Regions from separate parts of the Peribacillus sp. TH16 genome, predicted to be linked through region 3. Evidence: riboswitches for the same ligand, from Rfam matches in the RefSeq annotation. Region 3 holds a riboswitch; each other region holds the start of a gene.
What was found. Region 3 has a riboswitch for cobalamin ahead of JFV29_RS29885 (hypothetical protein). Riboswitches for the same ligand answer to the same signal wherever they lie in the genome.
Positions count from the first base shown of each region.

Region 1: linked by a shared signal. The riboswitch ahead of JFV29_RS27460 (ABC transporter substrate-binding protein) and the one ahead of JFV29_RS29885 (hypothetical protein) in region 3 are both predicted to bind cobalamin.
Region 2: linked by a shared signal. The riboswitch ahead of nikA (nickel ABC transporter substrate-binding protein) and the one ahead of JFV29_RS29885 (hypothetical protein) in region 3 are both predicted to bind cobalamin.

Region 1 covers NZ_JAEKEM010000009.1:2,778,455-2,781,740, forward strand. Annotated here, with positions in the region: gene JFV29_RS27455 (FecCD family ABC transporter permease) at 1-504, opposite strand, end outside; gene JFV29_RS27460 (ABC transporter substrate-binding protein) at 467-1,435, opposite strand; cobalamin riboswitch at 1,614-1,790, opposite strand; gene JFV29_RS27465 (polysaccharide deacetylase family protein) at 1,878-2,765, opposite strand; gene JFV29_RS27470 (ABC transporter ATP-binding protein) at 2,869-3,286, opposite strand, start outside.
Region 2 covers NZ_JAEKEM010000002.1:406,614-409,899, forward strand. Annotated here, with positions in the region: gene nikB (nickel ABC transporter permease) at 1-300, opposite strand, end outside; gene nikA (nickel ABC transporter substrate-binding protein) at 337-1,968, opposite strand; cobalamin riboswitch at 2,124-2,312, opposite strand; gene JFV29_RS01950 (aspartyl-phosphate phosphatase Spo0E family protein) at 2,896-3,066, shown strand; gene JFV29_RS01955 (heavy metal translocating P-type ATPase) at 3,224-3,286, opposite strand, start outside.
Region 3 covers NZ_JAEKEM010000011.1:266,238-269,523, reverse strand. Annotated here, with positions in the region: gene JFV29_RS29895 (DUF58 domain-containing protein) at 1-557, opposite strand, end outside; gene JFV29_RS29890 (AAA family ATPase) at 557-1,513, opposite strand; cobalamin riboswitch at 1,715-1,934, shown strand; gene JFV29_RS29885 (hypothetical protein) at 2,133-2,639, shown strand; gene JFV29_RS29880 (ABC transporter substrate-binding protein) at 2,643-3,286, shown strand, end outside.

The DNA.
Region 1 (3,286 bases), on a different contig from region 3:
AATTGTTTCTACTTTCATCGATCGATCCATTTTTCTCGCAAAAGTTAGCACACAGAAAATCGTAAGCAATGAAAACATAATACTTAACGTCGGTAGGGTATATAAACCGATCAACGGCAATGATATATTCAAAAACAATGTCAATACAGCGCCTACTGATGCTCCTGATGAAATCCCTAATGTGTAGGGGTCAGCAAGCGGGTTCCTGAGCAGTCCCTGAAAGGCTGCCCCGGCAATCGCAAGCGAAGCCCCAACCAAACCTGCAAGTAATACACGTGGCAGGCGGATGTTCATTACGATATTCGTCAGCATCACATCTGGCTCAACTGAGATTGGTAAATGAAAAAATTCCTTGCCGATAATTTGTATAAGCGCTGGAATCGGTACTGACACCGAACCAAAGGAAATGCCAAACGTCATTGCGAAAAGCAAAAACAATAACGCAATCAAATAAGCAAACGCCCACTTAGTTGTCAAATAGGTTCGGATAGACTGATTTGGCAAGTTCCTCTACTCCCTCTATTAAGCGTGGACCAGAACGGGTCACTAAGTCAGAATGGACATCAAAGACTTGACCATCCTTAACAGCAGCTACATCTTCCCATCCTTTTCGGCCCGTCACTTCACTGACTGGATCTTTTGTATAATAACCATATGTTGTAATAATGACATCCGGATTTGCAGCAATCATAGACTCTTCGTCAATTTTCGCCCACCCGTCCAATTCGGCTGCTGCATTTTTCGCTGAAATTATGTTAAGCATTTCATTCATGAATGTATTTTTTCCAGGTGTATAAATATCCGGTGATGGCGAAACCTCTACTAGAACGGTTTTTCTTTCCTCATCCTTAACGGATTTAGCTTTTTCCTGAATTTTCTTCAGTTTCGTTTTCATATTCGCAACGATTTCTTTTGCCTTATCATGTTCTCCCGTTGCCTGTCCAATCATATCAATAGACTCATACACTTCGTCAAAGCTTTGTGCATCATTGACTACAAGGACATCTATTCCAGCATCCTTAAGCTGCTGCAATCCCTCATTCGAATTATGGGCACTGGATGCATGAGCAAGAACAAGATCAGGCTTTAAGGAAACGATTAACTCCGTGTTCATTTCCATTCCGCCAACTTTTTCAATTTCTTTCGTTTCTTCCGGGTAATTATCAATGTCGGATACACCAACAACCTTTTTACCCAAACCAAGTGCAAAGACCACTTCTGTATTACTTGGTATCAATGTAACAATTTTCTTTGGTTGTTCTTCTATCGTTACTTTTTCACCCGTTGCATCTTTTATCGTAATCGGGAAAGCTTGGTTTTCAGTATGATTCGTTTGTTGCTTTTCTTTCGTTCCTTCTTTTGATGTATCATTGCAACCAACCATAATACCTGCAGTTAGTAACATCACTAGAATCAGACCATAGATTTTCTTCATTTTACATCCCCCACAATCTTTTAATTCAATTTCCGACCACCTAAAGAAAACGCATCCTGAAGTGAAGAAGCGAATTTCAAAACAAAAGCATCTCCCGTCAAACGGAAGATGCTTGTATGGCAACAATATAATTACGGACTCAGAAGGTCTGCCACACACCTTCCCATCCGCGTAGGTTACAGGTGTACGAATCTTGGCAGGTCTCCTGGCTAATGGTCATCGTCAACGGCACCTTCCCATATCTCACATACAGTGGTACACAGCCGCTAACTCCCATTTACAGTGGCGGGACCGCGTTGGTATTTCACCAACTTCCCTTTTAAGTCATTAAGACACCAAATCGTTCATATGTATATAATTTTCACTGCTTTTCATTATACACTATGTAAGAAATGATTATTATATGATTTTTCAGACTGATTCCGAAATACCTTGTCTTCAATTAATAACGTGATGCATTTTCAATCAGCGCTGCAAATCCATCGACTGACAATCCGGGTGAAATCCGAACTCGGTGTAGTGCATGCATCCCTTGGTCCCTTGAAGCTCCACCAGCTTCGGTGGTTACTGCCATCTTGTATCCAGCTTCTTCTGACAACCTAAGGCTCTCCTCGTTATACCGACCAACAGGATATGAAAGTACTGTCGTGTCCTGTTGGAGAATACGATCGAATAAATCCTTTGACTGTACCATTTCAGCTTCCTGCTGCCCTACCGTCATACGGTTAAGCTCAAGATGGTTGATAGTATGACTTTCAATAGAAATCCCATTCTCGCTCATCTCCACCATTTGTTCTTCCGTCAGGTGATGACTTTTTTCAATAGATTTCCCGATCATAAAAACAGTAGCTTTCATATTATATTCTTTTAATATAGGAAAAGCCTCCGTGTAATTATCTGTATAGCCATCATCAAAAGTAAGCCAGACACACTTTTCACTTGGCATCCGATTTTCCGTTAAAACAAGAAATGCTTCCCTAGGGGATAATGTATAGTAATCATTCTCCCGAAGCCAGTTCATTTGTGATTGAAATTCCTCTCTTGGTACCCGAAGGTTATTACCTTCAGAAATACTATGATACATCAATATTGGAAGTTGAACCGTGGACTCGGCTCTTATCCAGTTTCTCGTATCGATCTGTTCAGGATATAATCTGTCCTCCGAATTCTGCCCGACGTCATTCTCCGCTGCTGCAACCACTTCAATGTTATCTTCCGCAATCGGTGCAGCCGTCTTTGTACCTATATTCTCTAAAACCCCTTGTGAGCATGAAGGCAAAATTAAAATTCCCAGCAATGCTACCATCAATAAAACTCTGTATTTCCTCACTATCATTCTCCTAATTTTTTCTAGCATAATAGTACCAGAAAACTAGTAAATAATAAAGTATTCCATTTAGCGAAAAAAAAGGCAACCCGGTGGCTGCCTTTTTTTAACTAGTAAATCGACAAGTACTTTGATCACGCGGAATGCCTAAATCTTTCGGCACCATCGTTTCAATCAAAAAGTTCTCATCTTCTTCATAAATAATCTTCTTCATTTCAATTCCGAAGTATTCCTTCATCCGGGATTCTGTCATTACTTCCTGGACTTCCCCGTAAACGACCGGCTTTTGTTTGGCTGTCATTAACACATGGTCAGCAAGGAAAAACGCATGGTTTGGGTAATGCGTGTTTATGATACAAGAGATTTTCTTTTCTTGTGACAAACGCTTTAATGTCTGTAAAATCACAACCTGCTTTTGAACATCAAGATGGGATTCCGGTTCATCGAGAATGAGCACTTCCGGGTCTGATACCAGCGTACGTGCAATCAACGCTAGTTGCAACTCACCACCACTGACTGTATTG
Region 2 (3,286 bases), on a different contig from region 3:
TGGGAAGAAATGTACCACAATTTCTTCCCATACAGAGTTATTGGACACATAAGACATCCCTAAATCCAATTGCAACACTTTTCCCAGCCACTCAAAATACTGGACATATAAAGGCTTGTTTAATCCAAGCTCAACTCGAAGGGCTGCCACTGTCTCATCCGTAGGAGGTATATGTGACGCCCTTAAGTAAGCTACTGCCGGATCTCCAGGAATTAAGTGAAGCAAGATAAAAGTGATGAGCGAAATTCCTAATAAAATTGGAATTAAACTTGTGAGACGTTTAAAAATAAACCAACTCATGTAGCACTCCTTAAGTTGTTTTTAAGTATCCCCACTTCAATTAACGTCAATTGAAGTTAAAGGGACCTCAGCTTCTTGAGGTAAAAAATCTACTCCACTAATGTTTTTTTGATACACTGCTATATTAGACTGATAAGATATCGGTAAATAAATTGCTTGTTCGTGCAATGTCGTTAATATTTCTGAATACAGTATTTTTCTCTCTTCTTCGTCTGTAGTTAATAATACTTTCTTAATTTTCTGGTCTATTTCTTTTTTTACTGGCAACCCTAATTGAGCGTTATAATCTGGACCACCATTTTCCGTATTTGTCGTCATAGAAGCTAAATAGGAATGTGGATCAAATGGTACAGCCCAAGTAGATGTAAATAATAAATCAAATTGACCTTGAAATGCATTTGTCCAAAAAGTATTAGTTTCTTGACTAGTCAACTTAACATCTATTCCTAGCTTTCTAAAATCACCTTGGGTAAATTCTGCGATTGACTTTTGGATGTTGTCTGTACTATTAAACAGTAATTCCAATTGCAATTCTTTTCCGTCTTTTTCTCTAAATGGTTTCCCCTTCACTTGTTTCCATCCGGCTTCATCCAATAACTGTTTTGCTTTTTCTGCATCATATTCATATGGCTTTATATTAATTTTCGTGTATGGCAAAGTAGGTGGAAACAAAGTATCAGCCTTTTTTTCCATACCATAAAAGATCTTATCAATAACAGCCTGTTTATTAAAAGCATGTTGGAGAGCTAACCGAACTTTAAGGTCTTTAGTCGCTTCTCTGTTTGAATTAAGAAGAAGCGTTCTTGTAGCTGTAGGTTCTGACAATTTGGTTTCATATTGCCCTGAATTCTTCAAAAATTGGAATGAATCTTGGCTTATGACTCCGTTTCCAAAAATAAAGTCGAGTTCTTTTTTCTCAAAAGCTAATACTCTTGACTCACCGTCAGTAATGACTTTAACAACCACCTTATCTACTTTAGGTTTAGTACCCCAATACTGTTCATTCCTTTTAAAAACTGCAAACTCATTTTTCTTATATTCGCTCAATACCCACGGTCCTGTGCCAATCGGAGACTTGAGTCCGTCCTTAAATGTGTTTTGACTGTCCGGAAAAGCAGCTTCTCCTACAAATCTCAACGGTCTGATGTAAGTTAGTTCTTGAAGAGTTGGATAATACGCGTTGTTCAAAATAAGTTTAAATGTATATTCATCTATTATTTCAGTACCTTTGATTTGGTTAATTAATTCCACCCATTCATGTTGTTTGCGATTATCTAAAATGGTATCAAAGTTTTTCTTAACGATTGCAGCATTAAAGAGGGAACCATCGGAAAATTTAACATCTTTCCTCAGATGGAATATATATTCTTTTCCATCTTTCGATATATCCCAGCTCTCTGCAAGCCAAGGCTGAATTTCTCCGCCTTCACCGTAATAAACTAGGGATTCATATACCATAGCCTGGGAAAAAAACTCATTCGGAAAATATGTGTGTGGATTTAAGTCACCTATATCCCCAGGCCATGAAAAAGTAACAACTTTTTGTTTATCTTTATTTGATGTATTTTCTTGATCTATTGTTGTGTTGCTGCAACCAGTAACAAAAATTGTGAAAATTACTAGTAGTCCAACAAAAGAATGGAATAAACTAGACCGTAGTAAAAACATGTTTTCTCACCTTCAATTATGGAATTTTATCTATTTGAAAAATCACGAAATATAAAAAAGCATTTCCAACCAGATTTAACGGTCAGAAATGCTTATAATTTAAGAACAAATTCGTCTTCTAGCACTCTAACACCTCCCTATCTCCCGTAGGTTTAACAGCATTTTTAGAACGGGCAGGTTTTCTGACTTAGGTTCATCATCTCCATGCGTCTTCCCGGATATTATCCAGTGACTTTCTTGCATAGGACTCACCATTACAGCGGCGGGACCGTGCCGGATTTTGCACCGGCTTCCCTTTTAAATATTCGCTTTTAAACGAATATACCCATTCCAATACTATATGAAATTTTCCCTCATCTTCATAGTAAATAATAGAGCTTGTCTATCCTAAAATTATTTTGTCGAAACCATTTGTTACTTCTTAACACTTTATTAGTTTCATCTCTAAGTAATTTTTGATAAACCCAGCTACTAATCCTATCCATCTAGCAATAAACGAAATACAGTTAGTAAAAAGGAGAATAAACAGGTTCTCTTTAAAATTCAACAAATATTAAATTCTCCTAAATTATACAGTTTTACGAATACAACTCTCTCAAAATGGAGATATTCACTATATGAAAATAAAATCAAAAAAAGTTTACCTAATACAAATTATATTCTTTATTGCAAATTTATGCTATATCAAATTAAAGTCCTGATGTTTTTTAACGGCTCGTTATGTATGGAAGTAATAATTTTATATGAATAGTTATCTGTAATTACATATATCGAATGATAGTGAGGAAGATTTGTATTGCTCCCGCCAGAATTTGTTTACTTTTAATAAGTAAATACTTACTATAATATTTAAAATCATCCTAATTTATGTAATAATAAATATACTACAATAAAGGAAAGGTTTTGAGGGGATTTTCGTTGGAAAGTATGGAACTGCTACATAATAAAATAGAGACAATGAGGAAAGAATTAATAAATACAGCCTTGAAACATGGATTCACCTCACCAAAAACATTACATTTGAGCCAAGAACTTGATAAACTCTTGAATATACTTTTGCATGAACAGGAGTCGCTAACTCCAATAGGCCTTCAATAAGATGTAAGGGTGCTTCTCCACTAAGTAAGTATGCTGTGTCTTGTAAGTCAAATTAGTGGAAAACAAGCAACTATAAATATCAACAGAACTATTTAACAGAGACTAAAAAAAGCATTGATACGAGTACCAATGCTTCTCCAAAATATTAATTTTATCTTTAAAGCTTTACCCTTTGCAGTCGAAGTGCATTTATTACAACGGATACAGAACTAAATGCCAT
Region 3 (3,286 bases):
TGATTGAATACACGCTCAAGATCTCTGTAGGTAAGCTCATGATATGAAGGGAAAACAGTGATTTTTAAAGGTGAACTATATGTCGCTTCCTTTTCAAAGACGCCAAAAAAGTCTCCTGTCCTGAAACGGATTGTTTGAAATGTATGCTCACCCCGTGGCAAATTGTTCAAAGTATATGTCATACTGAATGTATGCCTGAAACCAGGAAAGACAAGTGTTTTTCTTTGCATCCCCCTATTTTCCAATTCCTTCGGCAACTCTTCCTCTACCATCAAATATAAAAGAGGCAGCCTGTTTTTACGGGTAACAGTTAAAGCTATTTCTACAGAATCGCCTGCTCGGCATTCTCTTTTACTGACCTTTCTCTCAACGATAATGTTATTAATCGGATAAAAAAGTAGAATCGTAGAGTACACAGCGAACGGCAAAAATGTATAAAAAATAAACCAACTGACAAAACCGCCTTGAAACATCGCAAAAGAAAAGGAAATCGCTATAAGTAATAACAAGCCAATCACACTCATGTTTTCCTTTAAGATGCTGATCAAGTTCCGCATTAGGTCACAGCTCTCTTCACAGGCACTTGAATCGTCGCGACAATCTCGTGAATCACCATGCCAGCATCCACTCCCTCATAATTCGCTTCTGGCTTCAGGATAAGTCTGTGGGCAAACACGAACGGTACTAAATATTGCACATCATCCGGTAGAACATAATCTCTGCCCTGCAAAAGTGCATAAGCTTGGGCCGCCTTCATCAATGCAATCGATCCACGTGGACTCACCCCTAAATATACTCTCTCATGCGTACGAGATCGATTAGCCAAATTAACAATATACCGCTTTATCGTGTCATCCACTATCACTGCTTTAGCCTCTTCCTGTAAAGCTATTAATTCCTCTAAAGTAATAACAGATTCTAACTCTTCAAGTGGTGCGGCATATTGAGCTCGATGCAAAACCTCAATTTCTTCGTCAACACCCGGATAGCCCATTTTCATTTTTAATAGAAAACGATCCAATTGCGCCTCTGGAAGTGGGTATGTTCCTTCGTACTCAATGGGATTTTGTGTTGCCATAACGAAAAAGGGTTTCTCCAATCCCCTTGTAACCCCATCAACCGTCACACTTGCCTCTTCCATTGCTTCAAGCAAGGCAGATTGTGTTTTCGGCGAGGTCCGGTTTATCTCATCGGCTAAAATAATATGGCCCATGATTGGTCCTGGTCTAAAAATAAATTCTTGTTCCTTTGGATTGAAAATTGAAACACCCGTTACATCTGAAGGTAGTAAATCAGGTGTGAATTGTATACGCTTAAAGTTTGCGCCTATCGATCTTGCCAGTGCTCTGACCATGACAGTCTTACCTACACCAGGAACATCCTCCAATAAAACATGCCCCCCAGAAAGAAGTGCTACGATGCTCAGTTCTGCTATATCTCGTTTTCCAATAATCACTTTTTCAATATTCCCTAAAATCTTTTCCAGTTTTTGATTTACCTGCTTATAAATCATACTCTACCTCCTGAGATTACCCTATTACTCTTATATAACACCTATTATATATTCTTTATACTCGATATGCGTTTTACATTAACATCCAATTAAACCTTACATTGTAAGTTTACTAGATAATTCGCAAACCATAAACGAATTTCTCTAAAAATATTCATACTGCTTTAGGAAAAAGGTATGGTAAACTGTTGCTAAGTGAATATAAACCTTGCAGAAAAAGGTGCTGACTTGTCAGCTTAATAGGGAATTTGGTGTAAAACCGAAGCTGTTTCCGCAACTGTAAGTGCTAATGAAATAAGATAAATACCACTGTTTGAGGATAAAGATTCACATCGATAACCATTCATCCTGTTCAAATGGGAAGGTTCTTAGAGTAAAATGACGCACGGGCCAGGAGACCTGCCTTTTTTATCGTATTATGCTCTTCGGAAGATAGGAGGATTGTACGGCAATCTTCCATCTTTTTCTGTTACAGATACATAGGTGATTGATGCCGACCAATGCCCTTGGTCGGCTTTTTCTTTTGCTGAGAAAAGCGATACTGAGGTGATTCATCTAACTATGAAGAGGAGGAAGAGTTATGGCAAAAAAGGATTTTCGTTTTTTATGCTATCCATACATGCGCGAATCCGAGTCTACCGTCGATTATGAAATACGTACCGACTCTTTGACGACACAAATTGGCTTGGCCGCCTCGCTTACAAAGGATGTTCCGGATGTATACCGAGATTTAATGGAATTGTTGCCGATGGCTTATCATTTAAATGGTTCAGTCCGTGGGAAATTGGCCATTACCGACAATGATCTGAAACGTCTAAGTGCCATCTACGACCATTATGTCGCAGAAGTTAAAGAGCATATTGAGACATTCGTGCTTCCGCAAGGTTCAACCGCCGCCTGTGTTCTGCATACTTGCCGTAGTGAAGCCAAAAAGTCGGTCCGTGCTTTACACAAGGTTAGTTTAGAAATAGAAATCCCTGAAATTCTCTTTGATTACGCCCATTTGCTTGCAAATGTTCTATTCGTGATGGCTGTCTACGTCAATAAGCAACATGGTATTGAGGAGATTCCTTTTATCAGTAAATCATACCCAACCAAACCCATGAAGAAGAAAACGGAGGAATAAATAATGAAGAGAAGCATACGATTTAGTTGGATTTCCACCTTGATACTTGCCCTTTTCCTTACCGGATGTGGAGTAACGGATGACCAGACGGCAAAGGAAAAGAAAGACACTAATAAGACAGAAGAAGTCAAAGCCTATACCGTTACCGATGATACTGGAAAGAAAATAAAATTTGATAAAGTTCCGGAAACAGTAGTTTCACTTCAACCAAGTAATACAGAAATTTTATTTGAACTAGGGCTGGGAGATAAGGTCGTTGGCGTGACCGACTTCGATAATTATCCAGAAGAAGCAAAGGATATTGAACATGTTTCCGATTCGGTGAATATCAATGCAGAGAAAATTATTTCCTTAAAACCAGATGCCATTATTGCTTATACCATTGGTGATGAAACGACGATGAAACCACTTGAAGATGCTGGAATCCCAGTATTCATTATTAAATCCGCGACAAATTTTGATGATGTATATGGGGATATTGGGCAAATTGCTGAAGTCATGGGCGTAGCTGAAAAAGGCGAAGAATTGGTGAAAGATATCCAAACCCAAATTACAAGTGTTGAGGAAAAAATTGAAACATTAGATGAAAAGGAACAAACCTATTTTGAAATTAGTCCAGCTCCAGAAATCTATACAACAGGAGCGGA